Regions from separate parts of the Lysinibacillus sp. FSL P4-0201 genome, predicted to be linked through region 3. Evidence: a T-box and tRNA genes for the amino acid it is inferred to sense, from the RefSeq annotation. Region 3 holds a T-box; the other regions hold tRNA genes.
What was found. A T-box is a leader RNA that pairs with one kind of tRNA and senses whether it is charged. The one in region 3 lies ahead of tyrS (tyrosine--tRNA ligase), so its partner is inferred to be a tRNA-Tyr.

Region 1 (9,920 bases), 1.9 Mb from region 3:
AGGTGCATTTTATTATGGGTGCTGATTTACTAGTGGATATTGGTGCAGGTTTATGGAAAAAGGGCGACGCATTAGTAGCGGAGAATAAATTTATTGTAATGGCACGACATGGCATTGATATGCTATCAACCATTAGTCGTTCTCCGATTTTAAGAAATAATGATGATGGAAGATTTCATCTTATAGATAAAGGGCTAGCGATGGAAATTAGCTCTACCTATATTCGAGAAGAATTTGCAATGGGAGGAGAACCGAGATACCTCTTGCCTACTGCTTGTTACAACTATATTAAAGAACATCATCTTTACCAAAAATAAAATAGTGAAGCTATCATTATAAGTGTGGATGACTACCACACTTATTTTAATTTTGAAAAGATGGTGAATTTTATCATATAGAGCTCAGGGTAAGCTATAATAAAAATAGTAATGAAGTACAATTTTTTGCTGTCAATTTTTAATAATGATTAATGTTAGAAAGGAATTCATGAATGTGCAGCTTACATTAACATTTCTTATTTTAGGAGCAACAATTTTCGCATTTGTGACCAATAAAATACGAGCAGATCTTGTAGCAATTGTGTCACTATTAGCATTTGTCATTATGGATATTTTGACGCCCGCGGAGGCATTAGCTGGTTTTTCAAACTCTGTAGTTTTAATGATTGCAGGGTTATTTGTCGTGGGTGCAGGGATTTTACGTACGGGCCTGGCAGGCATGGCGGGGCAACTCTTACTAAAATGGTCAGGCAATAGTGAGCTGAAGTTATTTGTGCTACTGCTTATTATTGTAGGGTCGGTTGGTGCATTTATGAGTAATACGGGTACTGTCGCCTTAATGATGCCAATCGTTGTAAGTATAGCAATAAGTATGAAAGTCAGCCCTTCTAAATTTCTACTACCACTCTCCTATGTAGCAAGTCTTTCTGGTCTGATGACACTGATTGCGTCCCCAACCAATTTAATTGTCAGTCAGTTATTGGTTGATCGAGGCTATAACAAACTTGGCTTTTTTGAAGTAACTCCTATTGGTATCGTGGGGATGATTGCTGGCATTTCCTATTTAGTACTTGTAAGAAATATTTTATTACCAAAGGATCAAAACCGTACACAGACTAATGAAGGCTATAAACTTTCACCGAAAAAAATTATTAAACAATATGATTTAAATAATCGTCTATTTAAAATCTCCGTTCCTGAGGAGTCACCTATTATTGAAACATCGTTAGCGGAATTAAAACTACCAGCTAAGTATATGCTTTGTATGATGAAAATTCATCGGAAATCACAGGAGGGCATTAATTTACTACCGATGACTTATCAAGAAATGGCAGGACCAACTAGTGTCATTCATGCCAAGGATGAGTTATATGTTCAAGGAGAAATAGAGGATATTCGGCGTTTTGTTGAGGATTATCATCTTGAGATGCAAGGATTAGTTGAAGGAGAAGCCGATGAATTAGTATCGAAGCATCTGGGTATTGCAGAGGTATTGCTTACCCCAAATTCGAGCTTTATCAATGAAACGGTTAGTTCCCTTGGGTTCCGGGAAAAATACAATCTAAATATCATTGGTATTAATCGTAAGGGTGGTTACAAGCTTCAGGATATGGTGTCTCACAAATTAAAATTTGGGGACGCAATATTAGTACAGGGAGCATGGGATGAAATTCTTTTGTTAGCAAGAGAAACGCAAGATGTCGTGGTTGTAGGACAGCCGAAAGAACACGCAAGTGTGGCAGCAGCTACAGGCAAAGCTGGAATTGCGGGGATTATTATGTTATTCATGATTATTTTGATGGCATTTGAAGTTTTCCCTGCTGTCATTTCTGTGATGATTGGTGCTGTACTTATGATTTTAACAGGCTGCTTGAGAAACATGGAAGATGCCTATAGCAATATGAATTTTGAAAGTATTGTGTTAGTGGCTGCCATGTTACCAATGGCGACAGCGTTAGAAAAAACAGGGGGCATGACCATTTTATCTGATGGTATTATTAATGCTTTAGGTGGTTTCGGACCATACGGTGTACTCATAGGAGTTTATATTTTGACAGCTATTTTCGGTCAATTTATTAGTAATACGGCAACTGCTGTATTGTTTGCACCCATTGCAATGAGTGCAGCCATTGCAATGGAGGTTAGTCCCACAACATTTATGATTGCAGTCGCAGTTGCAGCAAGTATGGCATTTGCTACGCCAATTGCTTCCCCTACGAATGCACTGGTAATGACGGCGGGGGGCTATAAATTTATGGATTTCGTAAGAATAGGGGTTCCGTTACAGCTTGTTATGTTTATTGTGATGATGATAGCCATCCCGTTCTTTTTCCCATTTTAAAAACTCGGTTTCTTTACCGAGTTTTTTGTTTTTTAAAAGATCTATTATTTTTTTGTAGGAAATTATGATAAAATTATTTTCTAGTTCATGGTCTAATATTGAACTAGCTTGTGAATAGATTTTATAGTTATTAATATAGGAAGTTTTACTCTGGTAATAAAAATAATAAAGTTTTTTATTAAAAAGTGTTGACCTTTTAAAAATAAGGGTGTAGTATTATACAAGTCGCCAGGGTGACACGCTAAAATAAAGCAAAACATGAACCTTGAAAACTGAACAAGCAAAACGTAATCAATAAAGTTTTAAGTAGCTAGTTTTGCTAGTGAACAAAACAAAAATTTTGGACATCAAACATGATGCCAGCAAAATTTGAGCTAATCAAATTTCTTTTATGGAGAGTTTGATCCTGGCTCAGGACGAACGCTGGCGGCGTGCCTAATACATGCAAGTCGAGCGAACAGAAAAGGAGCTTGCTCCTTTGACGTTAGCGGCGGACGGGTGAGTAACACGTGGGCAACCTACCCTATAGTTTGGGATAACTCCGGGAAACCGGGGCTAATACCGAATAATCTCTTTTGCTTCATGGTGAAAGACTGAAAGACGGTTTCGGCTGTCGCTATAGGATGGGCCCGCGGCGCATTAGCTAGTTGGTGAGGTAACGGCTCACCAAGGCGACGATGCGTAGCCGACCTGAGAGGGTGATCGGCCACACTGGGACTGAGACACGGCCCAGACTCCTACGGGAGGCAGCAGTAGGGAATCTTCCACAATGGGCGAAAGCCTGATGGAGCAACGCCGCGTGAGTGAAGAAGGTTTTCGGATCGTAAAACTCTGTTGTAAGGGAAGAACAAGTACAGTAGTAACTGGCTGTACCTTGACGGTACCTTATTAGAAAGCCACGGCTAACTACGTGCCAGCAGCCGCGGTAATACGTAGGTGGCAAGCGTTGTCCGGAATTATTGGGCGTAAAGCGCGCGCAGGCGGTCCTTTAAGTCTGATGTGAAAGCCCACGGCTCAACCGTGGAGGGTCATTGGAAACTGGGGGACTTGAGTGCAGAAGAGGAAAGTGGAATTCCAAGTGTAGCGGTGAAATGCGTAGAGATTTGGAGGAACACCAGTGGCGAAGGCGACTTTCTGGTCTGTAACTGACGCTGAGGCGCGAAAGCGTGGGGAGCAAACAGGATTAGATACCCTGGTAGTCCACGCCGTAAACGATGAGTGCTAAGTGTTAGGGGGTTTCCGCCCCTTAGTGCTGCAGCTAACGCATTAAGCACTCCGCCTGGGGAGTACGGTCGCAAGACTGAAACTCAAAGGAATTGACGGGGGCCCGCACAAGCGGTGGAGCATGTGGTTTAATTCGAAGCAACGCGAAGAACCTTACCAGGTCTTGACATCCCGTTGACCACTGTAGAGATATAGTTTCCCCTTCGGGGGCAACGGTGACAGGTGGTGCATGGTTGTCGTCAGCTCGTGTCGTGAGATGTTGGGTTAAGTCCCGCAACGAGCGCAACCCTTGATCTTAGTTGCCATCATTTAGTTGGGCACTCTAAGGTGACTGCCGGTGACAAACCGGAGGAAGGTGGGGATGACGTCAAATCATCATGCCCCTTATGACCTGGGCTACACACGTGCTACAATGGACGATACAAACGGTTGCCAACTCGCGAGAGGGAGCTAATCCGATAAAGTCGTTCTCAGTTCGGATTGTAGGCTGCAACTCGCCTACATGAAGCCGGAATCGCTAGTAATCGCGGATCAGCATGCCGCGGTGAATACGTTCCCGGGCCTTGTACACACCGCCCGTCACACCACGAGAGTTTGTAACACCCGAAGTCGGTGAGGTAACCTTTTGGAGCCAGCCGCCGAAGGTGGGATAGATGATTGGGGTGAAGTCGTAACAAGGTAGCCGTATCGGAAGGTGCGGCTGGATCACCTCCTTTCTAAGGATTATTTCGGAATACAAACCTTGGGTTTGTAAGATTACGTTTTGCGTTCAGTTTTGAAGGTTCATTCTATCTGAATGAAACACTTCAAAACTTGTTCTTTGAAAACTGGATAAAACGACATTGAAATTGTAACAAACACATTTATTTTTTAAGTTTTTTTATAGGCTTAATAACTTGGTTAAGTTATTAAGGGCGCACGGCGAATGCCTTGGCACTAGGAGCCGAAGAAGGACGGCACTAACACCGATATGCTTCGGGGAGCTGTAAGTGAGCTTTGATCCGGAGATTTCCGAATGGGGGAACCCACTACGTTTAATCGCGTAGTATCTTGACGTGAATACATAGCGTCTTGAAGGCAGACCCAGGGAACTGAAACATCTAAGTACCTGGAGGAAGAGAAAGAAAAATCGATTCCCTGAGTAGCGGCGAGCGAAACGGGAAGAGCCCAAACCAAGAGGCTTGCCTCTTGGGGTTGTAGGACACTCTATACGGAGTTACAAAAGAGCGAGTTAGATGAAGCGACTTGGAAAGGTCCGCCAGAGCAGGTAAAAGCCCTGTAGTCGAAAGTTCGTTCTCTCCTGAGTGGATCCTGAGTACGGCGGAACACGTGAAATTCCGTCGGAATCCGGGAGGACCATCTCCCAAGGCTAAATACTACCTAGTGACCGATAGTGAACCAGTACCGTGAGGGAAAGGTGAAAAGCACCCCGGAAGGGGAGTGAAAGAGATCCTGAAACCGTGTGCCTACAAGTAGTTAGAGCCCGTTAATGGGTGATAGCGTGCCTTTTGTAGAATGAACCGGCGAGTTACGATTACGTGCAAGGTTAAGCTTTAGAAGGCGGAGCCGCAGCGAAAGCGAGTCTGAATAGGGCGAAATAGTACGTGGTCGTAGACCCGAAACCAGGTGATCTACCCATGTCCAGGGTGAAGGTGAGGTAACACTTACTGGAGGCCCGAACCCACGCACGTTGAAAAGTGCGGGGATGAGGTGTGGGTAGCGGAGAAATTCCAATCGAACTTGGAGATAGCTGGTTCTCTCCGAAATAGCTTTAGGGCTAGCCTCGTGATGAGAATACTGGAGGTAGAGCACTGTTTGGACTAGGGGGCCATCCCGGTTTACCGAATTCAGACAAACTCCGAATGCCAGATATTTATACACGGGAGTCAGACTGCGAGTGATAAGATCCGTAGTCAAAAGGGAAACAGCCCAGACCACCAGCTAAGGTCCCAAAGTAATCGTTAAGTGGAAAAGGATGTGGCGTTGCACAGACAACCAGGATGTTGGCTTAGAAGCAGCCATCATTTAAAGAGTGCGTAATAGCTCACTGGTCGAGTGACGCTGCGCCGAAAATGTATCGGGGCTAAACGATTCACCGAAGCTGTGGATTGACATCTACGATGTCAGTGGTAGGAGAGCGTTCTAAGTGCGTTGAAGTCAGATCGGAAGGACTGGTGGAGCGCTTAGAAGTGAGAATGCCGGTATGAGTAGCGAAAGACGGGTGAGAATCCCGTCCACCGTATGACTAAGGTTTCCTGAGGAAGGCTCGTCCGCTCAGGGTTAGTCGGGACCTAAGCCGAGGCCGATAGGCGTAGGCGATGGACAACAGGTTGATATTCCTGTACCACCTCCTCACCGTTTGAGAAATGGGGGGACGCAGTAGGATAGGGTAAGCGCGCCGTTGGTTGTGCGCGTCCAAGCAGTAAGGCGTGTGTGTAGGCAAATCCGCACACTGTAACGTTGAGCTGTGATGGCGAGTCCGTATGGACGAAGTTCCTGATTTCACACTGCCAAGAAAAGCCTCTATCGAGGTGAGAGGTGCCCGTACCGCAAACCGACACAGGTAGTCGAGGAGAGAATCCTAAGGTGTGCGAGAGAACTCTCGTTAAGGAACTCGGCAAAATGACCCCGTAACTTCGGGAGAAGGGGTGCTCTTGAGCGTGCAAGCGCATGAGAGCCGCAGTGAATAGGCCCAGGCGACTGTTTAGCAAAAACACAGGTCTCTGCAAAACCGTAAGGTGACGTATAGGGGCTGACGCCTGCCCGGTGCTGGAAGGTTAAGAGGAGTGGTTAGCGCAAGCGAAGCTGCGAATTGAAGCCCCAGTAAACGGCGGCCGTAACTATAACGGTCCTAAGGTAGCGAAATTCCTTGTCGGGTAAGTTCCGACCCGCACGAAAGGCGTAACGATCTGGGCACTGTCTCAACGAGAGACTCGGTGAAATTATAGTACCTGTGAAGATGCAGGTTACCCGCGACAGGACGGAAAGACCCCGTGGAGCTTTACTGTAGCCTGATATTGAATTTTGGTACAACTTGTACAGGATAGGTAGGAGCCAGAGATCTCGGAGCGCCAGCTTCGAAGGAGGCGTCGGTGGGATACTACCCTGGTTGTATTGAAATTCTAACCCATGCCCCTTAGCGGGGCAGGAGACAGTGTCAGGCGGACAGTTTGACTGGGGCGGTCGCCTCCTAAAAGGTAACGGAGGCGCCCAAAGGTTCCCTCAGAATGGTTGGAAATCATTCGTAGAGTGTAAAGGCACAAGGGAGCTTGACTGCGAGACCTACAAGTCGAGCAGGGTCGAAAGACGGGCTTAGTGATCCGGTGGTTCCGCATGGAAGGGCCATCGCTCAACGGATAAAAGCTACCCCGGGGATAACAGGCTTATCTCCCCCAAGAGTCCACATCGACGGGGAGGTTTGGCACCTCGATGTCGGCTCATCGCATCCTGGGGCTGTAGTCGGTCCCAAGGGTTGGGCTGTTCGCCCATTAAAGCGGTACGCGAGCTGGGTTCAGAACGTCGTGAGACAGTTCGGTCCCTATCCGTCGTGGGCGTAGGAAATTTGAGAGGAGCTGTCCTTAGTACGAGAGGACCGGGATGGACACACCGCTGGTGTACCAGTTGTCTTGCCAAAGGCATCGCTGGGTAGCTATGTGTGGACGGGATAAGTGCTGAAAGCATCTAAGCATGAAGCCCCCCTCAAGATGAGATTTCCCATTACGCAAGTAAGTAAGATCCCTCAAAGACGATGAGGTAGATAGGTTCGAGGTGGAAGTGTGGTGACACATGGAGCTGACGAATACTAATCGATCGAGGACTTAACCAAAAAAGTTTGAAACATTCAATGTATCGTTTATCCAGTTTTGAAAGAGCAAATCTTTCAATTAAATACAAAGTCTAGTGATGATGGCAAAGAGGTCACACCCGTTCCCATACCGAACACGGAAGTTAAGCTCTTTAGCGCCGATGGTAGTTGGGGGCTTCCCCCTGTGAGAGTAGGACGTCGCTTCGCTTATTTTTTGTGGAGGATTAGCTCAGCTGGGAGAGCACCTGCCTTACAAGCAGGGGGTCGGCGGTTCGAGCCCGTCATCCTCCACCATTTTGGTCCCGTGGTGTAGCGGTTAACATGCCTGCCTGTCACGCAGGAGATCGCCGGTTCGATCCCGGTCGGGACCGCCATTATTATTGCCGGTGTAGCTCAGTTGGTAGAGCAACTGACTTGTAATCAGTAGGTCGTGGGTTCGACTCCTATCGCCGGCACCATTCCCTTGGAGGGGTAGCGAAGTGGCTAAACGCGGCGGACTGTAAATCCGCTCCTTAGGGTTCGGCGGTTCGAATCCGTCCCCCTCCACCATTTTAGGGGCATAGTTCAACGGTAGAATAGAGGTCTCCAAAACCTTTGGTGTGGGTTCGATTCCTACTGCCCCTGCCAGGTATTGAGGTACTCGTTCATAATACAGCTAATATAATCTATATAGTGGCGATTGTGGCGAAGTGGTTAACGCATCGGATTGTGGTTCCGACATTCGTGGGTTCGATTCCCATCAGTCGCCCCATTTTAAAATTGGGGTATAGCCAGGCGGTAAGGCAACGGATTTTGATTCCGTCATGCCTAGGTTCGAATCCTAGTACCCCAGCCATTTTTAATTTCACGAGCCATTAGCTCAGTTGGTAGAGCATCTGACTTTTAATCAGAGGGTCGAAGGTTCGAGTCCTTCATGGCTCATCATTTTTTAATTAACATGCGCCCGTAGCTCAATTGGATAGAGCGTCTGACTACGGATCAGAAGGTTATGGGTTCGACTCCTGTCGGGCGCGCCAATAAAATCATGTTTACGGAATGTAGCTCAGCTTGGTAGAGCACTTGGTTTGGGACCAAGGGGTCGTAGGTTCGAATCCTGTCATTCCGACCATCTTTCATGATAAATGGGGCCTTAGCTCAGCTGGGAGAGCGCCTGCCTTGCACGCAGGAGGTCAGCGGTTCGATCCCGCTAGGCTCCACCATTGTAATATTTTTGGAGGTATACCCAAGTCTGGCTGAAGGGATCGGTCTTGAAAACCGACAGGCGGGTAACACCGCGCGGGGGTTCGAATCCCTCTACCTCCTCCATTTTTCGGGTCAGTAGCTCAGTTGGTAGAGCATTAGATTGAAGCTCTAAGTGTCGGCGGTTCGATTCCGTCCTGACCCACCATTATTGCGGGTGTAGTTTAATGGTAAAACCTCAGCCTTCCAAGCTGATGTCGTGAGTTCGATTCTCATCACCCGCTCCAAAATGGGCCTATAGCTCAGCTGGTTAGAGCGCACGCCTGATAAGCGTGAGGTCGATGGTTCGAGTCCATTTAGGCCCATATTATTCCGAAGTAGCTCAGTTGGTAGTAGCACCTGACTGTTAATCAGGTTGTCGCAGGTTCGAGTCCTGCCTTCGGAGCCACGGCCCGTTGGTCAAGTGGTTAAGACACCGCCCTTTCACGGCGGTAACACGGGTTCGAATCCCGTACGGGTCATCAAGCATGTAGCACAGATGTGTGTTACATGCTTTTTTCTATTCTCCTGTTCGTTAAACGATAAAAGATAATGCAATAGCAGAAAAAGATCTATTTGCAAGGTGAGGGACTGAATTTCATTCCCCTAGCATCTTACTATGGGCTCCTATAAACCGTTTCACTTACCACGTACACTTCCATGGTCAATACTTTTGTGAAGGCTGCTTGACTTCTCTAGTATAGCGATACAGGCGAAATCCTGCCCAGAGAATTTGTGAAACTGGTTCTGCTCTATGCGAAAGCGAAGCACCAGCAGCAAGTAAGTAGCCCAGAACGAATAGCTTTTTCACCATTTACAAAAATTCTATTGATTTCTTTGTTCTACAACCCCCTGAAAAAGGCTACATGACTACTGTAGCCTTTTTATAATAATTAATATCTTTCTCCCTTACATTCTCTTACGAAAGAGAGTCTATAGAGTAAATATGAACAAACTATTTCATATATAAAATATGTATGTTTTTTCAATTACTATTTTCATGGTGCTTGTTGTTTTGTTCCTCTAATATGAGGATAAGTGGAGGAATCGATATGAATATACAGGAGATACAGCAATTTTTAAGTCTATATCAGACAGAACAAAATGAATCAGAACTTTGGTTAAAGAATAGATTACAGGCAGTTAAGGATGCAGGTGAATATCACCCAACAACAGAGGAGCTAGTTTTTGGCGCACGGGTGGCATGGCGAAATAGCAATAAGTGTATTGGACGTCTGTTTTGGCAGTCACTGCATGTGGTAGATGCACGTGATGTTTTAGATGAAAAGGCTATTTTTCAAAAATTACTAGAACATATTGATTATGCGACAAA
Region 2 (9,920 bases), 940 kb from region 3:
TCCTTAGTTACTGTCGTGGGATCAATATTTGCTGAAAATTTTAGGCGAATGGTTTCCATTTTTCCATCTTGTGAGCTGACCCCATCTTTACCATCTATCGTAACCGTTTCTAGCAATGGGTTATTTACTATTGTATTAGCAACTACTTGTCCAATCTTTTTTGCGATTTTACCTGCTGACGTTCTTTCTACTACAACAACTACCTTACCAGCAGCTGATGAAATTTTACCATCAGGCGGAAGTGTTTCCCAAGAAGATACATCAGCATTTAATGATGGCTTTCCAGCGTCTGCTGCATTCGCATCATCAAAAACTTTAAAAGCAAACTCATTACCTAAATCTACAGGTTCACCAACTGTAATATTTATTTTATCGTTACTGAATGGATCGTCCACTGCCGTAACAGCTAATGGGCTTAAAGATCCGATGCTAACTCGTGTTCTTAAACTCTCTGCATATTGAGTACCATTGTCTGTTACTTTTATAATCGCTACATCAATTTCAGACATCCCATTAGCAAAACCAGAGGAAATCGCAATTGATTTTTCACCATTTCCGTCAGGAAGTATACCCCATTCTAATTGATTGCCTGAAACATCGTATACAGAAATCATATAATCACCTATTGGGGAAGGGAGTTTAACTGTCACTTTGTCTGCCCCAGTAGCATTGTCAGTAACAGTAATATCACTAACTGCTGGCGCATTCGGGAAAGTCGTTGGTACTCCTTTTTCGGCTCTTGTGCTTTCTGTTTTTCCGTTTTCTGTAACTGTTACATAGACTTTATCAAGTCCTAGAGGAAATCCTCCTAGAATCTCTACTATACTAAGTGCAGTTGACGTTGTTACTGAAAAGCTTCCAAGGATATTTCCATTTGTACTTGCATCATACACTTTAATTAATGAACCTACTTGTAATGAAGGTAAAGCAATCATATCCTTGCCTGCTGTCGCGTAATTAACCAATTGTATGTGTGAAGGAGCTTGTGATTGATTTGAACTTTGAACATATACCGTCGTTGATAAACTTGCTGGTATGTTCCCACTTGCTGCATACCGTACTTCATAGTTTCCTGCACCTAAGCCAATAATTTCTGTTGCTAATAAAGGTACATTCGTCCAACTTGTGTCTGTAACTAGTTTATATTGATATTTCTTACTTGCATTTAAACCTGTAATCTTACCATCATTTCCTACTAAAGTTGGAGACACCCCTTGTAAACCCTTTGGTGCTGATGGTGCTACGGGAACTGTTGTATCAATAGACCCGCTACCTGAGTTATCAGATGACGTATCGGATAAATCTGGGTTTTTTGTTCCAGCAACTCGTTCGACATTGCCTTTTACAGAATTATAATTTTGAATTATATCAGCAGGTTTTGAACCTGTTGGAATAACAAGGTTGCCAATTTTGGTTTCTGTTCCTATTGTAACTTTTGTTTCTCTATTAAGTGTTTCAAGATTATTTACTCGACCGATTGTTTGCAGATTTACATTTGCACTTGTCATAAGAGATAGATTAACAATGTCACTTTTACCAGATAATTTAACCTCACCTGTAGTTGTTACTTGTAAAGAAGTTACATTTGAGTTAATGACAACGTCAGTAGCTCCCTGGACAATCAATACTTTAGGAAGCACCACTGAACTTCCAGCAGTTAATATTGCATTGCTATTAACAACAATCTCTCCCACTGTAGATGCTCCAGATGTTTTCGATAGGAAAATAACATCAGCATTTTTATCGACACCCACATCACCCAATTGAAATTCACTGAAAACTACTCTTCCTCTTACTTTAGTTTCATTCGCAGCTATAGGTAAGTTATTCATAGATGCAACCTTTGCTCCAAAAGATTTATATGCATTAGTTTGATTTGCTAGTTGCAAAGTATCATCAATCGTCGTTTTACCTTCCACTTTCAAGAATTCAGAGTAGAAAGAATTCTCAACGCCTTTACCCACATGTAAATCGCCTTTAATGGTGATATTCTTCATTGTGATGTAATCGCTATTTACAATGACAGTAGAATCGATAGTTGCACCTTTTCCATCAAACACAGCATGATTTACATAGGGGTTATTAGTATCAGTACTTGGTGTACCTTTTGCAGTTAATTCAATAGATTGTATTTGTTCAATTTTATTCTCTTTTATAGTTAGTTTTAAGTTGGCACCTTTTAATGTCGCTAGATTACTCGGATTAATCCATTTCTTTTGATCATCTGAAAGTGTATATGTACCTTCAGAAGTCACCAGTGTCTCATCTGTAATATTGGAGATCGTCTCATTCAAATGAACAGGAACAGGTGTTATTTTGTTTTCACTACGGTAAATTAACGCTGCTAGTTGTCCACGAGTCACACTTTTATTAGGCGAAAATGTTGTTGGGGTTGTTCCGGATGTGATTTCATTTTCAATCAATACCCCAACATAATTATTAAACCAATCATCTTGACTCACATCTGTAAAGTTTATTTTTTGTTGAGAATTTTCTGATTTTAAATCATAGGCTAATGAGATAATTTTTGCCATCTGTGCACGAGTCACAGGATCATTCGGTCTGTATTCACCTTCAGATCCCACAATAATTCCTTTATCGGCTAATGCAGCAATATATTTATAGAAACTATGCTTTTCAGAGACATCTTTAAATCCTGGGTTCTTAATATTAGTTGTATCTAAATCTAATGCAAGTGCGATGATTTTTGCAGCATGGGCGCGAGTTAAAGGTTCGTTTGGACGGAAAGTACCATCTTCATAGCCACTTATAATATTACGTGCATGTAAACTATTTACTGCTTCATAAAAGTATGCATTTGACTGTACATCTTTGAATTTAGTTGCAGCTGCGTTAGCATTTGGTATCACTGTCACTAAACTACCTACCACAACAGATGCTGTAACTGTAGATGCTATTATCTTGTTAAAATTTTTATTCTTTTTTTTCATAATCTCACATTCTTTCCCTCATTATTGATGGTGACTTATTTACTAATAAATAGTAATTTACGATATATCTTTTTGCATATTTTTTTAAATTGGAATATCTCCCTTTCTTATTATAATTCCACAATGGTTTTTGGGTAGTTATTACCAAATATTTTAGATATATCCTTTTTTACTTTCCATTTTAGAGAAATTAGTCTACCTATCATACAAATGTGGTAAAAATATTTTATAATAAATAGTAAAATTAATATATATAAATTTTGAATTAATAGAACAAAAATTTTAGTTCAACTTCATGCATGACCCATACGTTGTGATTGATGTTTTCATGTTTCATCGATACAAAACATATCTTAATGCCACTTGTTTCTAAGTGAAGGAAGAAACTAAACTCTGTCTTGTCATTTTCTGCTTTTAAGAGGCAAGTACACATTAATTTATCAGTTAACGTTACCATAATGAAGGTAGATTATATTAAATAACTTTAGTTTGCTAATACAGCGCAAAATATAGCTGCTGTAAAGGCAAAAATATGACCCATTCAGTCCCCCGCTCCTTTATCTATGTTTATATACTTTCTATAATTTTTTACAACAAAAAAAGAACCCCTGATATATCAAGGATTCTTCGTTGTAATTGATACCGGTGGTCGGGGTCGAACCGACACTCCAAAGGAACACGATTTTGAGTCGTGCGCGTCTGCCAATTCCGCCACACCGGCATAATGGAGATAAAAAAAATCGGATAAACCGATTAACAGTTAAAATATGGAGGCGGCAACCGGATTTGAACCGGTGATAAGGGTGTTGCAGACCCGTGCCTTACCACTTGGCTATGCCGCCGTCATACATGGAGCGGAAGACGAGGTTCGAACTCGCGACCCCCACCTTGGCAAGGTGGTGTTCTACCACTGAACTACTTCCGCAAAAATGGCTGGGGTACTAGGATTCGAACCTAGGCATGACGGAATCAAAATCCGTTGCCTTACCGCTTGGCTATACCCCAACAATGGGGCGACTGATGGGAATCGAACCCACGAATGCCGGAACCACAATCCGGTGCGTTAACCACTTCGCCACAATCGCCATTGTATTATGATGTTTATTAATTTTATATGAGATGGGGCGACTGATGGGAATCGAACCCACGAATGCCGGAACCACAATCCGGTGCGTTAACCACTTCGCCACAATCGCCATAAAATTAATTGGCAGGGGCAGTAGGAATCGAACCCACACCAAAGGTTTTGGAGACCTCTATTCTACCGTTGAACTATGCCCCTAAAATAATAAAACTGGTGGAGGGGGACGGATTCGAACCGCCGAACCCTAAGGAGCGGATTTACAGTCCGCCGCGTTTAGCCACTTCGCTACCCCTCCGGGAATATCTGGTGCCGGCTATAGGAATCGAACCCACGACCTACTGATTACAAGTCAGTTGCTCTACCTGCTGAGCTAAACCGGCAAAAAAATAAGATGGGTCAGGACGGAATCGAACCGCCGACACTTAGAGCTTCAATCTAATGCTCTACCAACTGAGCTACTGACCCATATTTTAAAATAAATGGCGGTCCCGACCGGGATCGAACCGGCGATCTCCTGCGTGACAGGCAGGCATGTTAACCGCTACACCACGGGACCATTTGGTTGCGGGGGCTGGATTTGAACCAACGACCTTCGGGTTATGAGCCCGACGAGCTACCACTGCTCCACCCCGCGATAATACTATAATATTGTTAAAATAATGGTGGAGGATGACGGGCTCGAACCGCCGACCCTCTGCTTGTAAGGCAGATGCTCTCCCAGCTGAGCTAATCCTCCATCTGGGTATTGAATTGGTGACCCCTACGGGATTCGAACCCGTGTTACCGCCGTGAAAGGGCGGTGTCTTAACCACTTGACCAAGGGGCCATCGTTTGGAACACATCAAAGTGCTGGCGGAGAGTAAGGGATTTGAACCCTTGAGACAGTGTTAACCGCCTACACGATTTCCAATCGTGCTCCTTCGGCCACTCGGACAACTCTCCAAGAATGGCTCCGAAGGCAGGACTCGAACCTGCGACAACCTGATTAACAGTCAGGTGCTACTACCAACTGAGCTACTTCGGAATAATTTTAGTATATAGCCTAGCGACGTCCTACTCTCACAGGGGGAAGCCCCCAACTACCATCGGCGCTAAAGAGCTTAACTTCCGTGTTCGGTATGGGAACGGGTGTGACCTCTTTGCCATCATCACTAGACTATTTGAAAGACAATACTTATTATAACATATCTTATAAAAATTACAAGTATATTCTAATATTTTATTCTTTCAAAACTGGATAAACGGTGCATTGAATGTTTCAAACTTTTTTGGTTAAGTCCTCGATCGATTAGTATTCGTCAGCTCCATGTGTCACCACACTTCCACCTCGAACCTATCTACCTCATCGTCTTTGAGGGATCTTACTTACTTGCGTAATGGGAAATCTCATCTTGAGGGGGGCTTCATGCTTAGATGCTTTCAGCACTTATCCCGTCCACACATAGCTACCCAGCGATGCCTTTGGCAAGACAACTGGTACACCAGCGGTGTGTCCATCCCGGTCCTCTCGTACTAAGGACAGCTCCTCTCAAATTTCCTACGCCCACGACGGATAGGGACCGAACTGTCTCACGACGTTCTGAACCCAGCTCGCGTACCGCTTTAATGGGCGAACAGCCCAACCCTTGGGACCGACTACAGCCCCAGGATGCGATGAGCCGACATCGAGGTGCCAAACCTCCCCGTCGATGTGGACTCTTGGGGGAGATAAGCCTGTTATCCCCGGGGTAGCTTTTATCCGTTGAGCGATGGCCCTTCCATGCGGAACCACCGGATCACTAAGCCCGTCTTTCGACCCTGCTCGACTTGTAGGTCTCGCAGTCAAGCTCCCTTGTGCCTTTACACTCTACGAATGATTTCCAACCATTCTGAGGGAACCTTTGGGCGCCTCCGTTACCTTTTAGGAGGCGACCGCCCCAGTCAAACTGTCCGCCTGACACTGTCTCCTGCCCCGCTAAGGGGCATGGGTTAGAATTTCAATACAACCAGGGTAGTATCCCACCGACGCCTCCTTCGAAGCTGGCGCTCCGAGATCTCTGGCTCCTACCTATCCTGTACAAGTTGTACCAAAATTCAATATCAGGCTACAGTAAAGCTCCACGGGGTCTTTCCGTCCTGTCGCGGGTAACCTGCATCTTCACAGGTACTATAATTTCACCGAGTCTCTCGTTGAGACAGTGCCCAGATCGTTACGCCTTTCGTGCGGGTCGGAACTTACCCGACAAGGAATTTCGCTACCTTAGGACCGTTATAGTTACGGCCGCCGTTTACTGGGGCTTCAATTCGCAGCTTCGCTTGCGCTAACCACTCCTCTTAACCTTCCAGCACCGGGCAGGCGTCAGCCCCTATACGTCACCTTACGGTTTTGCAGAGACCTGTGTTTTTGCTAAACAGTCGCCTGGGCCTATTCACTGCGGCTCTCATGCGCTTGCACGCTCAAGAGCACCCCTTCTCCCGAAGTTACGGGGTCATTTTGCCGAGTTCCTTAACGAGAGTTCTCTCGCACACCTTAGGATTCTCTCCTCGACTACCTGTGTCGGTTTGCGGTACGGGCACCTCTCACCTCGATAGAGGCTTTTCTTGGCAGTGTGAAATCAGGAACTTCGTCCATACGGACTCGCCATCACAGCTCAACGTTACAGTGTGCGGATTTGCCTACACACACGCCTTACTGCTTGGACGCGCACAACCAACGGCGCGCTTACCCTATCCTACTGCGTCCCCCCATTTCTCAAACGGTGAGGAGGTGGTACAGGAATATCAACCTGTTGTCCATCGCCTACGCCTATCGGCCTCGGCTTAGGTCCCGACTAACCCTGAGCGGACGAGCCTTCCTCAGGAAACCTTAGTCATACGGTGGACGGGATTCTCACCCGTCTTTCGCTACTCATACCGGCATTCTCACTTCTAAGCGCTCCACCAGTCCTTCCGATCTGACTTCAACGCACTTAGAACGCTCTCCTACCACTGACATCGTAGATGTCAATCCACAGCTTCGGTGAATCGTTTAGCCCCGATACATTTTCGGCGCAGCGTCACTCGACCAGTGAGCTATTACGCACTCTTTAAATGATGGCTGCTTCTAAGCCAACATCCTGGTTGTCTGTGCAACGCCACATCCTTTTCCACTTAACGATTACTTTGGGACCTTAGCTGGTGGTCTGGGCTGTTTCCCTTTTGACTACGGATCTTATCACTCGCAGTCTGACTCCCGTGTATAAATATCTGGCATTCGGAGTTTGTCTGAATTCGGTAAACCGGGATGGCCCCCTAGTCCAAACAGTGCTCTACCTCCAGTATTCTCATCACGAGGCTAGCCCTAAAGCTATTTCGGAGAGAACCAGCTATCTCCAAGTTCGATTGGAATTTCTCCGCTACCCACACCTCATCCCCGCACTTTTCAACGTGCGTGGGTTCGGGCCTCCAGTAAGTGTTACCTCACCTTCACCCTGGACATGGGTAGATCACCTGGTTTCGGGTCTACGACCACGTACTATTTCGCCCTATTCAGACTCGCTTTCGCTGCGGCTCCGCCTTCTAAAGCTTAACCTCGCACGTAATCGTAACTCGCCGGTTCATTCTACAAAAGGCACGCTATCACCCATTAACGGGCTCTAACTACTTGTAGGCACACGGTTTCAGGATCTCTTTCACTCCCCTTCCGGGGTGCTTTTCACCTTTCCCTCACGGTACTGGTTCACTATCGGTCACTAGGTAGTATTTAGCCTTGGGAGATGGTCCTCCCGGATTCCGACGGAATTTCACGTGTTCCGCCGTACTCAGGATCCACTCAGGAGAGAACGAACTTTCGACTACAGGGCTTTTACCTGCTCTGGCGGACCTTTCCAAGTCGCTTCATCTAACTCGCTCTTTTGTAACTCCGTATAGAGTGTCCTACAACCCCAAGAGGCAAGCCTCTTGGTTTGGGCTCTTCCCGTTTCGCTCGCCGCTACTCAGGGAATCGATTTTTCTTTCTCTTCCTCCAGGTACTTAGATGTTTCAGTTCCCTGGGTCTGCCTTCAAGACGCTATGTATTCACGTCAAGATACTACGCGATTAAACGTAGTGGGTTCCCCCATTCGGAAATCTCCGGATCAAAGCTCACTTACAGCTCCCCGAAGCATATCGGTGTTAGTGCCGTCCTTCTTCGGCTCCTAGTGCCAAGGCATTCGCCGTGCGCCCTTAATAACTTAACCAAGTTATTAAGCCTATAAAAAACTTAAAAAATAAATGTGTTTGTTACAATTTCAATGTCGTTTTATCCAGTTTTCAAAGAACAAGTTTTGAAGTGTTTCATTCAGATAGAATGAACCTTCAAAACTGAACGCAAAACGTAATCTTACAAACCCAAGGTTTGTATTCCGAAATAATCCTTAGAAAGGAGGTGATCCAGCCGCACCTTCCGATACGGCTACCTTGTTACGACTTCACCCCAATCATCTATCCCACCTTCGGCGGCTGGCTCCAAAAGGTTACCTCACCGACTTCGGGTGTTACAAACTCTCGTGGTGTGACGGGCGGTGTGTACAAGGCCCGGGAACGTATTCACCGCGGCATGCTGATCCGCGATTACTAGCGATTCCGGCTTCATGTAGGCGAGTTGCAGCCTACAATCCGAACTGAGAACGACTTTATCGGATTAGCTCCCTCTCGCGAGTTGGCAACCGTTTGTATCGTCCATTGTAGCACGTGTGTAGCCCAGGTCATAAGGGGCATGATGATTTGACGTCATCCCCACCTTCCTCCGGTTTGTCACCGGCAGTCACCTTAGAGTGCCCAACTAAATGATGGCAACTAAGATCAAGGGTTGCGCTCGTTGCGGGACTTAACCCAACATCTCACGACACGAGCTGACGACAACCATGCACCACCTGTCACCGTTGCCCCCGAAGGGGAAACTATATCTCTACAGTGGTCAACGGGATGTCAAGACCTGGTAAGGTTCTTCGCGTTGCTTCGAATTAAACCACATGCTCCACCGCTTGTGCGGGCCCCCGTCAATTCCTTTGAGTTTCAGTCTTGCGACCGTACTCCCCAGGCGGAGTGCTTAATGCGTTAGCTGCAGCACTAAGGGGCGGAAACCCCCTAACACTTAGCACTCATCGTTTACGGCGTGGACTACCAGGGTATCTAATCCTGTTTGCTCCCCACGCTTTCGCGCCTCAGCGTCAGTTACAGACCAGAAAGTCGCCTTCGCCACTGGTGTTCCTCCAAATCTCTACGCATTTCACCGCTACACTTGGAATTCCACTTTCCTCTTCTGCACTCAAGTCCCCCAGTTTCCAATGACCCTCCACGGTTGAGCCGTGGGCTTTCACATCAGACTTAAAGGACCGCCTGCGCGCGCTTTACGCCCAATAATTCCGGACAACGCTTGCCACCTACGTATTACCGCGGCTGCTGGCACGTAGTTAGCCGTGGCTTTCTAATAAGGTACCGTCAAGGTACAGCCAGTTACTACTGTACTTGTTCTTCCCTTACAACAGAGTTTTACGATCCGAAAACCTTCTTCACTCACGCGGCGTTGCTCCATCAGGCTTTCGCCCATTGTGGAAGATTCCCTACTGCTGCCTCCCGTAGGAGTCTGGGCCGTGTCTCAGTCCCAGTGTGGCCGATCACCCTCTCAGGTCGGCTACGCATCGTCGCCTTGGTGAGCCGTTACCTCACCAACTAGCTAATGCGCCGCGGGCCCATCCTATAGCGACAGCCGAAACCGTCTTTCAGTCTTTCACCATGAAGCAAAAGAGATTATTCGGTATTAGCCCCGGTTTCCCGGAGTTATCCCAAACTATAGGGTAGGTTGCCCACGTGTTACTCACCCGTCCGCCGCTAACGTCAAAGGAGCAAGCTCCTTTTCTGTTCGCTCGACTTGCATGTATTAGGCA
Region 3 (9,920 bases):
GCAGTTTCATCCTGAATCAATCGGCACAAAAGAAGGTAGTATGATGATGCAAGCCTTTCTAGAAAGTATAGCGTAATAAAAAAGCTGTCGCCTCATATATGAATGGGCGACAGCTTTTTATGTTATTGTTTCTTACCTGTAATTAAATTAGCTATTTCTTCTAAAGTCATGGCAGAATTGACTTCATAGGAGCCGATTTGTAAGCTTCTAGCATATTTAGGGTTAGCGAGTAGTAACTCCATTTCAACACTATTGGTAATAATGCCACCGTCTTCAAGTTTTTGGGCCACACTATAGGGTGTGATACCACTATAGATTTGCAGAGACATCGTTGTTACATCTGTATCTGCTTCTTCATCAGCTTGTTCAGATGCATCTGTTGTAGAAGTTTTTTCAGTCGTATGTACTTGCTTTAATTGATCCTTTAACGAGGCAATTTCCTGATTGGCCTTACTTAATTTGTTTTGTAGTTCTTTTACCTGTTGTTGATTGGAAAATTCCTTAGTAGGAAGACCAATATTTACATCGAAGCGGTTTGCTAGTGCAAGCAATGCCCCAACAAGAAAAATGGCTATACCAAATGCACGAATGGCAGACTTATTCATCAATCAACGCCCCCCGTTTGCAATCACTTGCCGAACTTGCTCTTCTGTTAAATTTGAGCGAATACTAATATCTGCTACAGAAAGACCCTGTTTATTTAATTCAAGTACCTGACTAATAATAATTTGATGAATCGGTTTTGCTGGTGCTGTTGTTTGTCCAACTTTTGAACTCTGTGCAGCCTGTTGAACGGCCTGCATGACTTGGTGCACTTTAGGATCTTGACCTTTTGGAGGGATACTTGATTTTGATTTCACTTGGAACTCTGGCTCTAGTAAAAGTTCTTCCTCCACAATCTTAAGGCGACGTTTTAAATTATTCGTTTCTTGGAAGATGGAGATAGATAATTCTTCGACATCTTGTTCGATTTTTTTCGAGCTATTTTTGAAAAAGAACGAAACGATGATCAGAAAAATGCCAATACTCATTAATACGATGGATAAATCCAATAGTTTCACCTCAATGTAGTATGTAATTATAAGATATTTTACCATATGCAAACTTAATATGAAATGAAGGTAGATTTTTTTTCAGTTTATGTTATAATAGGTTAGTCGTATAAATCATGCTCAAATTTAAATTCTTGATATAGAGTGGGAGGGTTAATGATGCGCGTAAATATTACTTTAGCTTGCACAGATTGCGGCGAACGTAACTACATTTCTAAAAAGAACAAGCGTAACAATCCAGAGCGTCTTGAACTTAAAAAATATTGCTCTCGCGAGAAGAAATACACTCTTCACCGTGAAACTAAGTAATCGCTCATTAAGCCAAAACCACAAGTGGTTTTGGCTTTCTACATTTTATCACATCATTCAATGTAACAATTCCAGGAGGATATGAAGTTTTACGATATAGGAGGTAGCCTAGATGGATAAAACAACTTTACGAAACACGGTACGCCAAGCCCTTGCAACTATGACGGATGAAGACTATCATCGTCAATCATTAGCTGTGTTAAACAAGGTGCTACAGGAACCATATATAATAGAAGCAAATACAATTGGCATGACCATTTCAAATAAGCCAGAAGTCGACACAATTCTTATAATTGAGGAATTATGGAAACTAGGTAAAAAGGTCGCAGTTCCTAAATGTCACCCAAAAACAAGAGAAATGTCATTTTATTCCATTGAATCATTTGCACAGCTTGAAACTGTATATATGCATTTGCGTGAGCCCATTCCAGCAAAAAGTGAGTTTGTTGACGCAAATGAGATGGATATCATTGTTGTACCAGGCGTTGTTTTTGATCCATACGGTTATCGAATCGGCTATGGCGGTGGTTATTATGACCGCTATGTATTAAACTATAATAAGGGTAAGCTGATGTCGCTGCTCTTTGATGAGCAAATCATTGATTGTGTTCCTACTGAAGCACATGATTGCCCAGTAGATATCATTGTGACGCCCACAAAACGTATTGACTGTGTTGCACAACGAGGAGCGAATGAAAATGGATAAAATGCTAGATATTTATGAACTCTTGAAAACATATGGTACCTATATTTATACACGTGATCCTATTGGCGATTTGATGTTGATGGAGGATGAAATACGTGAGCTCTATAAAGCGAATGTACTAGATATAAAAGATTATCAAATGGCTCTACTGCTTATTCGACAAGAAACAACAAGACTTCGTATGGAAGAGCATAAAAAGTAATGTTTGAAATATAATGTAATTGGGTATTGTAAAATTAATGTAACATGTATGTAATATTCTTAAAAACAGTGGGTTTCCGCTGTTTTTATGTTTTTACGAAACTTTTTACAATGCAAAACGTATATATAGATATCTGGTGCATAGAAAGAGCAGGGAGAAAAAATTTTCCCTAAGATATGTGTTGATTATCTGTTAAAAAAGGATTAAGATATATTTTGTTTCCGTAACAAAATGTAAATAATTATTATTTTTTTGTAAGGAAGTAGGGAGGATGTTAGGAATGAAATCAATAAAGTGGCCTAAACATTCATTTATGATACTAGCAATTATAGCAACTTGGATCAAAACGGTCATTGTTTACCACACAAGCTTTGAAATGAAAATTGAAAATGCAATGCAACAATTTATTTTATTTATTAATCCATTAAGCTTCTTGCTATTTACGTATGGTTTATCACTATTCTTTAAATCAGCAAAAGCTAGAAATCGTTATTTGATTACGGTCAGCGTTATTTTGTCCATTGTTTTATACGGAAATGTAGCGTTCTATCGATTCTACAATGATTTTATTACGCTACCAGTATTATTCCAAACAAGTAACTTTAGTGACTTAGGAACATCAGTAGCAGCCATTGTTGAGCCTTGGGATGTATTATATTTCGTTGATGTCGTTATCTTAATCTTAGCGAATAAATTTTTACCAAAAATGAAAGATGCATTTAAAGTGAATATTGAATTCCGTCGTGCATTCTTTGTGCTTGCAATAGCAATGACATTCTTAAATTTAGGCTTAGCAGAAACTGAGCGTCCACAATTACTAACACGTAGTTTTGACCGCGAATTATTAGTAAAAAACATTGGAACGTACAATTACCACTTGTATGACATTTATATTCAATCTAAATCATCTGCACAACGTGCGTTAGCCGATGGTAGTGAACTAGTAGAAGTGAACAACTATATACGTTCTAATCAGGCTGCTGTAAATCCAGAGATGTTTGGGAAATATAAAGGTCGTAACCTGATTGTGGTATCGATGGAGTCATTACAAAACTTTGTCATTAATAATGACATGAATGGTCATGAAATTACGCCATTCTTAAACTCTTTAACAAAAGATAAAGATACGTATTATTTCAGTAACTTCTATCACCAAACAGGGTTAGGAAAAACATCTGACTCGGAGTTTATTGTTGAAAACTCACTGTTTGGTTTAGGTCGAGGTGCTGTATTCTTCACGCATGGTGGAAATACGTATAATTCAATGGCTGAACGCCTTGGAGAAAATGGATACTTTACAAATGTCATGCACCCTAATAATAAATCATTCTGGAATCGTGACATGATGTATCAATCGTTAAAAATTAATAAATTCTACGATATAGATTCATATACTGTGGAAGAGGGGCAAGCTGTAAACTGGGGAATGAAAGATGTTCCATTCTTAGAGCAATCAGCTGCTTTAATGAAAGATATGCCTCAGCCATTCTACTCTAGACTTATTACTTTAACGAACCATTATCCATTTACATTGGATCCAGAAGATATTATGATTCCTGAATATGATTCAAATTCAGGTACATTAAATCGTTACTTCCAAACAGTACGTTATATGGATGAGGCTTTAAAAGACTTCTTCCAACAGTTAAAAGATCAAGGTGTCTATGATAATTCTATTATTGTGATGTATGGGGATCACTATGGTATTTCTGAGAACCATAATAAAGCAATGGCACAATATTTAGGAAAAGATCAAATTACACCAATGGATAATGCAATGCTTCAAGAAGTACCTTTATTCATCCACATCCCAGGAGCTGGCGATGGAAAAGAAATGACTGAGATTTCAGGACAAATGGATTTACGTCCAACGATCTTACACCTTCTTGGCGTTGAAACGTCAAAAGATATGCAAATGGGGGCAGATTTATTTTCTCCAGAGCATGAGGACTTTGTAGTCTTCCGTGATGGACGTTTTATTACAGATAAATACGTCTATGCTGGTGAAGCTTGCTATGACAAAGCAACTGGCGAAGAAATAGATGGTGAGCCATGTCAGTCTTATGCTGATCGTGCTACAATGGAGCTAGAAAATTCTGATGCCATCATTAATGGAGACTTACTTCGCTTCTATGACGAAAAAACAGGTAATTTAAAGCAGGATTCAGTTAAATAATCAAAGAGAGATCTCGTATAGGGATCTCTCTTTTTATTGCTGATAAAAAAGAATTAGTCTCAAGCACTATTCATAAAATTTTTTTGTGAATCCTATGCTAAAGAAAACACTTTTCGCAATGTTTTACAACACTATGCAACGTCAATACACTTTATTGAACATTTCTTTTTATTGACAAATAGCAAGATATGATTATAATAAGTGTAAATATCTGCATAACGAAGATTTGTTTTTCGCATTTCGGAGTATAAGAGTGAAAGGCATCGAAAAGAACGAGTAACTTTAATGGAACTGACAGAGAGTAGCCGGTTGTTGAGAGGCGCAAGGGGATATTAAAGTGAATACATCTTGGAGCTGCGTACCGAAACTATAGTAGGCTACGACGGGGTTGCATCCGTAATCATTGCAAAAGTATCGCTATGGCTGTACTTGTTGAGGAGAGCTATGTGAATAGCTCTCGAAAAAAGGTGGTAACACGTTTATCTACGTCCTTTAGGAATTTCCTAAAGGCGTTTTTTTTATGCCTTCTAAGCCAAAACGTGTAAAGCTATTAAAGCCTTGTAAACAAAATCGGTACCCCATTTACTCTTATAGAACTTGCAATATTAATATTTAATATTACAAGGAGATGTTTCGTATGTTTTTAACACCAAAGGAGCAAATAGCGATTATCAAGAAGGGTGCTAACAAGATCGTTGATGAACAGGATTTATTTGAAAAATTAGAGCGATCGTATAAAGAACAGCGACCTTTAACGATTAAGCTAGGGCTCGATCCGTCCGCACCAGATATTCATTTAGGTCATGCGGTTGTTCTACGGAAAATCAAGCAAATGCAAGATTTAGGCCATCATGCAGTTATTGTTATCGGTGATTTTACAGGACGAATTGGCGATCCTACAGGTAAAGCTAAGGGGCGAATAGCCTTAAATGACGATATAGTGAAGAAAAACGCCCAAACTTATTGTGAGCAAATTTTTAAAGTACTAGATCCGAACAAGACAACGGTTCGTTTTAATAGTGAATGGTTAGCGAAGCTGTCCTTTGAAGAAGTCATCAAGCTAGCAGCCACAACATCTGTTGCTCGACTTCTAGAGCGCGAAGATTTTCAGAAACGTTACCAACAGCACATCCCAATTGGTATACATGAGTTTTTCTACCCACTTATGCAAGCATATGATTCAGTAGAACTTGAGGCAGATATAGAGTTAGGTGGAACGGATCAGACGTTCAATATTTTAATGGGACGCACCTTACAAAAGCATGGAGGATTAGAAAAACAAATTGCTATTTTTATGCCCTTACTAGAGGGGTTAGATGGTATTGAAAAAATGAGTAAGAGTTTAGGTAATTATATTGGCATCAATGAAGCACCTGAGATTATGTTTAAAAAGGTGATGGAAGTACCAGATACTTTAATTATCAAATATTTCGAATTAGCAACAGATGAGCATCCACTACAAGTGCAGGCTATTCAAGATAGACTACAAAAGGGAGAGAATCCCCGCGATTTGAAATTCCTATTAGCAGAAATTATAACGGCTTTATACCATGGATCTACAGCAGTGGAGGAAGCAAGAGCTTATTTTGAAGCAGCATTTCAAAAAAAGGAAATACCAAAAAACATTCCTATACTGCTCTTAGAAATTGATAAGGAAAGAATCGTGGATATCATTCCACAACTAGTGACAATGGGTTTTATTCAAAGTAAGAGTGAGTTTTTGAGGTTAATCAAGCAAAAAGGAGTATCCTTGAATGGAGAAAAAATGGCGATGGATGACATATCACAAGTATTAATGAATAATGATGTACTACAAATCGGCAAGAAGCGGTTTCTTCAATTCAATAAGTAATAATAGACAAAAAAAGAGCAATCTCCGAAGAGACTGCTCTTTTTCTGTCTGAATTTTAGTGTAATTTTGGTGGGTAACCGCTGTGAACAATCGTCATGATGACGAACCATCCGAATACAGCAGCACTTAATAAGTTGAAAACAACGCTTAATAGGTTCTTTTCTTTAATTGCTTGGAATGTACCAAATACAGCTAAAATCGCTACTAGACCAAAAATAACCATTAATAAGTTCATTAAAAATAGACACTCCTTTCGACATCAGAAAATGAATGTCGCAAACAATATTCCTCCTTAATTGTAAACGTTCTACTTGTTTTTGTCGAGGACTAAAATACTGTAAACTATGAACATTTATCGTCAAATTGTGGCAAAGCCTGTATAATAGGAAGTTGAGGTGATAACTATGATGAACGTACGAAGTTATTCTCTTGGTCCCGTCCAAACGAATTGCTATATCGTATCGAATAAAGAAAAAGAATGTATCGTATTTGATCCAGGTGAAGAGGCGGAGCGTCTAATTAAAACAATCCGTAGCAACGGCTTAAAACCTCTTGCTATCTTTTTAACACATGCCCATTTTGATCATATAGGGTCAGTAGATGCAGTGCGTGAGGTATTTGACGTTCCTGTATGGATTCATGAAAAGGAAGTTAGTTGGCTAGCAGATCCAACGAAGAATGGCTCTAGTAAATATCCTGCATTACCAGATTATAGGGTAGCTGCACCAGCGCAAGATACAATTATCAAAAAAGAACAGCAAATTGAAATAAGTAATTTTGTGTTTCAAGCTGTTTTTACACCTGGGCATTCACCGGGGAGTATTTCTTATATCTTTGAAAACGACGGTTTTGCCATCGTGGGAGATACGTTATTTGAACAAGGTGTAGGACGTACAGATCTATTAGGGGGATCAACCAAAATTTTATTGGAATCTATCCATAATAAACTGTTGACATTACCTGAGGATACTATTATCTATCCTGGACACGGTAATTATACAACGGTAGGCGCAGAAATGGAGACAAATCCTTTTTTAAATGGATTTTAAAACATGGATAATAAACTGTTTTAGCACATAAAAAAGCGTATCTCACCGAAAGTGAGATACGCGATTTTGTTTGTATTAATGACCGCCACCAGGTACGTGAATGAATGTTGTATAGTACGTGAAGCCAGCGAAGAATACAGTTAAATATGCTCCGAAAATGTACATGTACATACGTTCTGAAAGGTTTAAGAAGCCTAATAATAAGAATAAACCTGTATTACCTAAGAATAATAGCGATACCTCGTTCATACCTCCAAGGTAGAACATAACGGCAAAAATACCTGTCCAGAATGCCATAACTTTATACATATTATCCATGAAATTTCCCCTCCTTTTGCCCACGACACAATAATCTCTTACTCATTATAAATGATATGAAAGGTGTCTGTAAACTGGAACTTCTCCATGTTTGTGACAAACAAATGGATTTTTAATCTAGCTATCGATTTCTGTCACGTTTATTTCATATTTACATAAATCGCAATTATGTATCATACTTTCCATTTGCACAAATTCATTGTTCGTAAACAATGCATCTAATTGCCCTTTTAAATAGGATTCATGTAATGAACAAACAATTTCAGAATAGGCTGTCAGTTGCTCCTGGAATGGACAATTGAAGATGGAGAAGATAACTTTTTTTCCTTGCTCAGTTTGTTGAATCTGTGGAATATAGCCAATTAAAGCGGCATTGTCCGTTAATAGCTGAAGTTTTTCATCGAAGGAAAGAGAATTACTTAATGTCAATTCAGCACTCATATAATTTTTCATTTGCTGGTAGCCGTCTTGGTAGCTAATTTCCTGGCACTTTGTTAATGCAGATGGACCAAAGTCTTCAATTAATTGTATCGTCCATTTTAATAAACGATCTTCATCACGTCTTGGAAAAGTAAGAGATACGCCTTTTTCTGAAGCTTTATAAACACGTCCAGGTCTGCCACCTTTACCTGTTTTTACATAGTCAGCTGTAATAATATTTATTTCTGAAAGCTTCGTTAAATGAAGTCGAGCAACGTTTGGATGGATACCGAATTTATCAGCAATATGTTGTACAGTAACTGTTTTTTTCTCTTGCAATATGTACTCATAAATAGAGTATCTTGTTTCATCCGCTAGTGTACTAGTAATTTTTAATGGATGGATCATGAGCTTCACCTCTTTAATTAATTATAAAAATTATGTTCGTCTACCAAGTGTTAGGAAAATAATCATGTTGATACTATTATATTGTATTATTGAAAAAGATACAGTTCATTTCGGCATAAATATTAATTTTTTCATGTATTTATATTCTTTTTTAGTGGAAAATTGCACTTTATCCACATTTTTATAGCAAAAAACATTATTGGCAGAAAATTAACTTATAAATTTTTATTTTCTGAAAAGGGCTTTTCTCGTGGCGAGTTCCTCCTTATACTAGGAAATAACGAATAGAGCGGTCATATTCGAATGAACTAAAAGAGAGGTGCATATATGCAGAATTTTGAAACAGTTGTTGAACAAAAATGTGAGCAACTTTTACTAAAGGCCTATCATTTTGGAGCATCCGATTTATTGCTAGTTCCAGGAAACATAAAGTATCGGATCTATTTTCGAAAATATGATAAACTTCTCCACGCTGGTGAGCTACCTCATGAACTTGCAGAAAGAATGATCTCTTACTATAAATTTCTTGCAGAATTAGATATTAGTGAGCGTCGTAAACCTCAAAGCGGTGCCTTTCAAAAGGCAATGGAGCAAAATTCTTATTCGTTTCGTGTATCCACACTGCCTTCTGTATTTTTAAAAGAAAGCTTAATTATTCGTTTACTTCTCCAAAATCATGCATTTCCACTAACTTCCCTAAGCTTTTCCAAAAGCGCAGCTTACCAACTCATGGAGCTGGTACAAAACCGACAAGGTCTTCTGTTTTTTACGGGAGCAACCGGCTCTGGCAAGTCTACTTCACTTTATTCCCTCATCCACTACTGTTCCACAGAATTGAATCGACATGTGATTTCTTTAGAAGATCCTGTAGAAAACAGCCAAGCCAATTTACTTCAAATTCAAGTCAACGAACGAGCAGGCGTTACATATGCTGCAGGATTAAAAGCCATTTTGCGCCATTCACCTGATGTCATTATGATTGGTGAAATTCGCGATAGAGAAACAGCAAATATTGCCATCCAAGCTTCTCTAACAGGGCATTTAGTTGTCTCCACTATTCATGCAAAAGACTCCATTAATTGTCTCTACCGTTTAATGGATTTAGGTGTGTCGATAGAGGAGCTTCGTCAAACGGTTATCGGTATAGTTGCCCAAATGCTTGTTCAAACCTCAGCTATACATGAAGAACGTCGAGCTGTCTATGAGATATTACATGATGACCATCTATCAAGAGCCATCACCGCCATCAAAAATAAGGGCAATTACAAACTTCCTTATGATGTAACATTAATGGGACAAAAAGAATTAGTGGAGAGCCTATATGCAGTTACAAACATACATCGATAAAATTGTTCTTTTTTATAATCGGGCTACGAAATGGCGGGTAAAGGAGCAAGCTCAGCTTTTCAATCGTTTATGTGTATTAAT

Region 1: it encodes a tRNA-Tyr, which carries the amino acid that the T-box ahead of tyrS (tyrosine--tRNA ligase) is inferred to sense. The anticodon was not compared.
Region 2: it encodes a tRNA-Tyr, which carries the amino acid that the T-box ahead of tyrS (tyrosine--tRNA ligase) is inferred to sense. The anticodon was not compared.

What each region holds. Positions count from the first base shown of each region.
Region 1 is NZ_CP151995.1:273,087-283,006, forward strand. It holds gene nadD (nicotinate-nucleotide adenylyltransferase) at 1-317, shown strand, start outside; gene MKY76_RS01270 (SLC13 family permease) at 487-2,340, shown strand; rRNA gene MKY76_RS01275 (16S ribosomal RNA) at 2,729-4,280, shown strand; rRNA gene MKY76_RS01280 (23S ribosomal RNA) at 4,463-7,390, shown strand; rRNA gene rrf (5S ribosomal RNA) at 7,461-7,576, shown strand; tRNA gene MKY76_RS01290 (tRNA-Val) at 7,588-7,663, shown strand; tRNA gene MKY76_RS01295 (tRNA-Asp) at 7,668-7,743, shown strand; tRNA gene MKY76_RS01300 (tRNA-Thr) at 7,752-7,827, shown strand; tRNA gene MKY76_RS01305 (tRNA-Tyr) at 7,835-7,918, shown strand; tRNA gene MKY76_RS01310 (tRNA-Trp) at 7,923-7,996, shown strand; tRNA gene MKY76_RS01315 (tRNA-His) at 8,045-8,120, shown strand; tRNA gene MKY76_RS01320 (tRNA-Gln) at 8,130-8,204, shown strand; tRNA gene MKY76_RS01325 (tRNA-Lys) at 8,218-8,290, shown strand; tRNA gene MKY76_RS01330 (tRNA-Arg) at 8,309-8,385, shown strand; tRNA gene MKY76_RS01335 (tRNA-Pro) at 8,401-8,477, shown strand; tRNA gene MKY76_RS01340 (tRNA-Ala) at 8,493-8,568, shown strand; tRNA gene MKY76_RS01345 (tRNA-Ser) at 8,582-8,674, shown strand; tRNA gene MKY76_RS01350 (tRNA-Phe) at 8,681-8,756, shown strand; tRNA gene MKY76_RS01355 (tRNA-Gly) at 8,762-8,835, shown strand; tRNA gene MKY76_RS01360 (tRNA-Ile) at 8,840-8,913, shown strand; tRNA gene MKY76_RS01365 (tRNA-Asn) at 8,920-8,996, shown strand; tRNA gene MKY76_RS01370 (tRNA-Glu) at 8,998-9,069, shown strand; gene MKY76_RS01375 (nitric oxide synthase oxygenase) at 9,640-9,920, shown strand, end outside.
Region 2 is NZ_CP151995.1:3,934,085-3,944,004, forward strand. It holds gene MKY76_RS19845 (S-layer homology domain-containing protein) at 1-2,951, opposite strand, end outside; tRNA gene MKY76_RS19850 (tRNA-Leu) at 3,592-3,672, opposite strand; tRNA gene MKY76_RS19855 (tRNA-Cys) at 3,720-3,793, opposite strand; tRNA gene MKY76_RS19860 (tRNA-Gly) at 3,802-3,876, opposite strand; tRNA gene MKY76_RS19865 (tRNA-Gln) at 3,882-3,956, opposite strand; tRNA gene MKY76_RS19870 (tRNA-His) at 3,961-4,036, opposite strand; tRNA gene MKY76_RS19875 (tRNA-His) at 4,072-4,147, opposite strand; tRNA gene MKY76_RS19880 (tRNA-Trp) at 4,160-4,233, opposite strand; tRNA gene MKY76_RS19885 (tRNA-Tyr) at 4,247-4,330, opposite strand; tRNA gene MKY76_RS19890 (tRNA-Thr) at 4,340-4,415, opposite strand; tRNA gene MKY76_RS19895 (tRNA-Phe) at 4,428-4,500, opposite strand; tRNA gene MKY76_RS19900 (tRNA-Asp) at 4,516-4,591, opposite strand; tRNA gene MKY76_RS19905 (tRNA-Met) at 4,595-4,669, opposite strand; tRNA gene MKY76_RS19910 (tRNA-Val) at 4,696-4,771, opposite strand; tRNA gene MKY76_RS19915 (tRNA-Glu) at 4,787-4,861, opposite strand; tRNA gene MKY76_RS19920 (tRNA-Ser) at 4,886-4,977, opposite strand; tRNA gene MKY76_RS19925 (tRNA-Asn) at 4,983-5,059, opposite strand; rRNA gene rrf (5S ribosomal RNA) at 5,076-5,191, opposite strand; rRNA gene MKY76_RS19935 (23S ribosomal RNA) at 5,304-8,231, opposite strand; rRNA gene MKY76_RS19940 (16S ribosomal RNA) at 8,413-9,920, opposite strand, start outside.
Region 3 is NZ_CP151995.1:2,997,430-3,007,349, reverse strand. It holds gene MKY76_RS15140 (aminodeoxychorismate/anthranilate synthase component II) at 1-76, shown strand, start outside; gene MKY76_RS15135 (hypothetical protein) at 123-605, opposite strand; gene MKY76_RS15130 (hypothetical protein) at 609-1,061, opposite strand; gene rpmG (50S ribosomal protein L33) at 1,212-1,361, shown strand; gene MKY76_RS15120 (5-formyltetrahydrofolate cyclo-ligase) at 1,474-2,067, shown strand; gene MKY76_RS15115 (YqgQ family protein) at 2,060-2,269, shown strand; gene MKY76_RS15110 (LTA synthase family protein) at 2,550-4,445, shown strand; T-box leader at 4,700-4,941, shown strand; gene tyrS (tyrosine--tRNA ligase) at 5,083-6,297, shown strand; gene MKY76_RS15100 (DUF2759 domain-containing protein) at 6,353-6,532, opposite strand; gene MKY76_RS15095 (MBL fold metallo-hydrolase) at 6,702-7,346, shown strand; gene MKY76_RS15090 (DUF2626 family protein) at 7,422-7,664, opposite strand; gene MKY76_RS15085 (helix-turn-helix domain-containing protein) at 7,782-8,492, opposite strand; gene comGA (competence type IV pilus ATPase ComGA) at 8,820-9,839, shown strand; gene comGB (competence type IV pilus assembly protein ComGB) at 9,814-9,920, shown strand, end outside.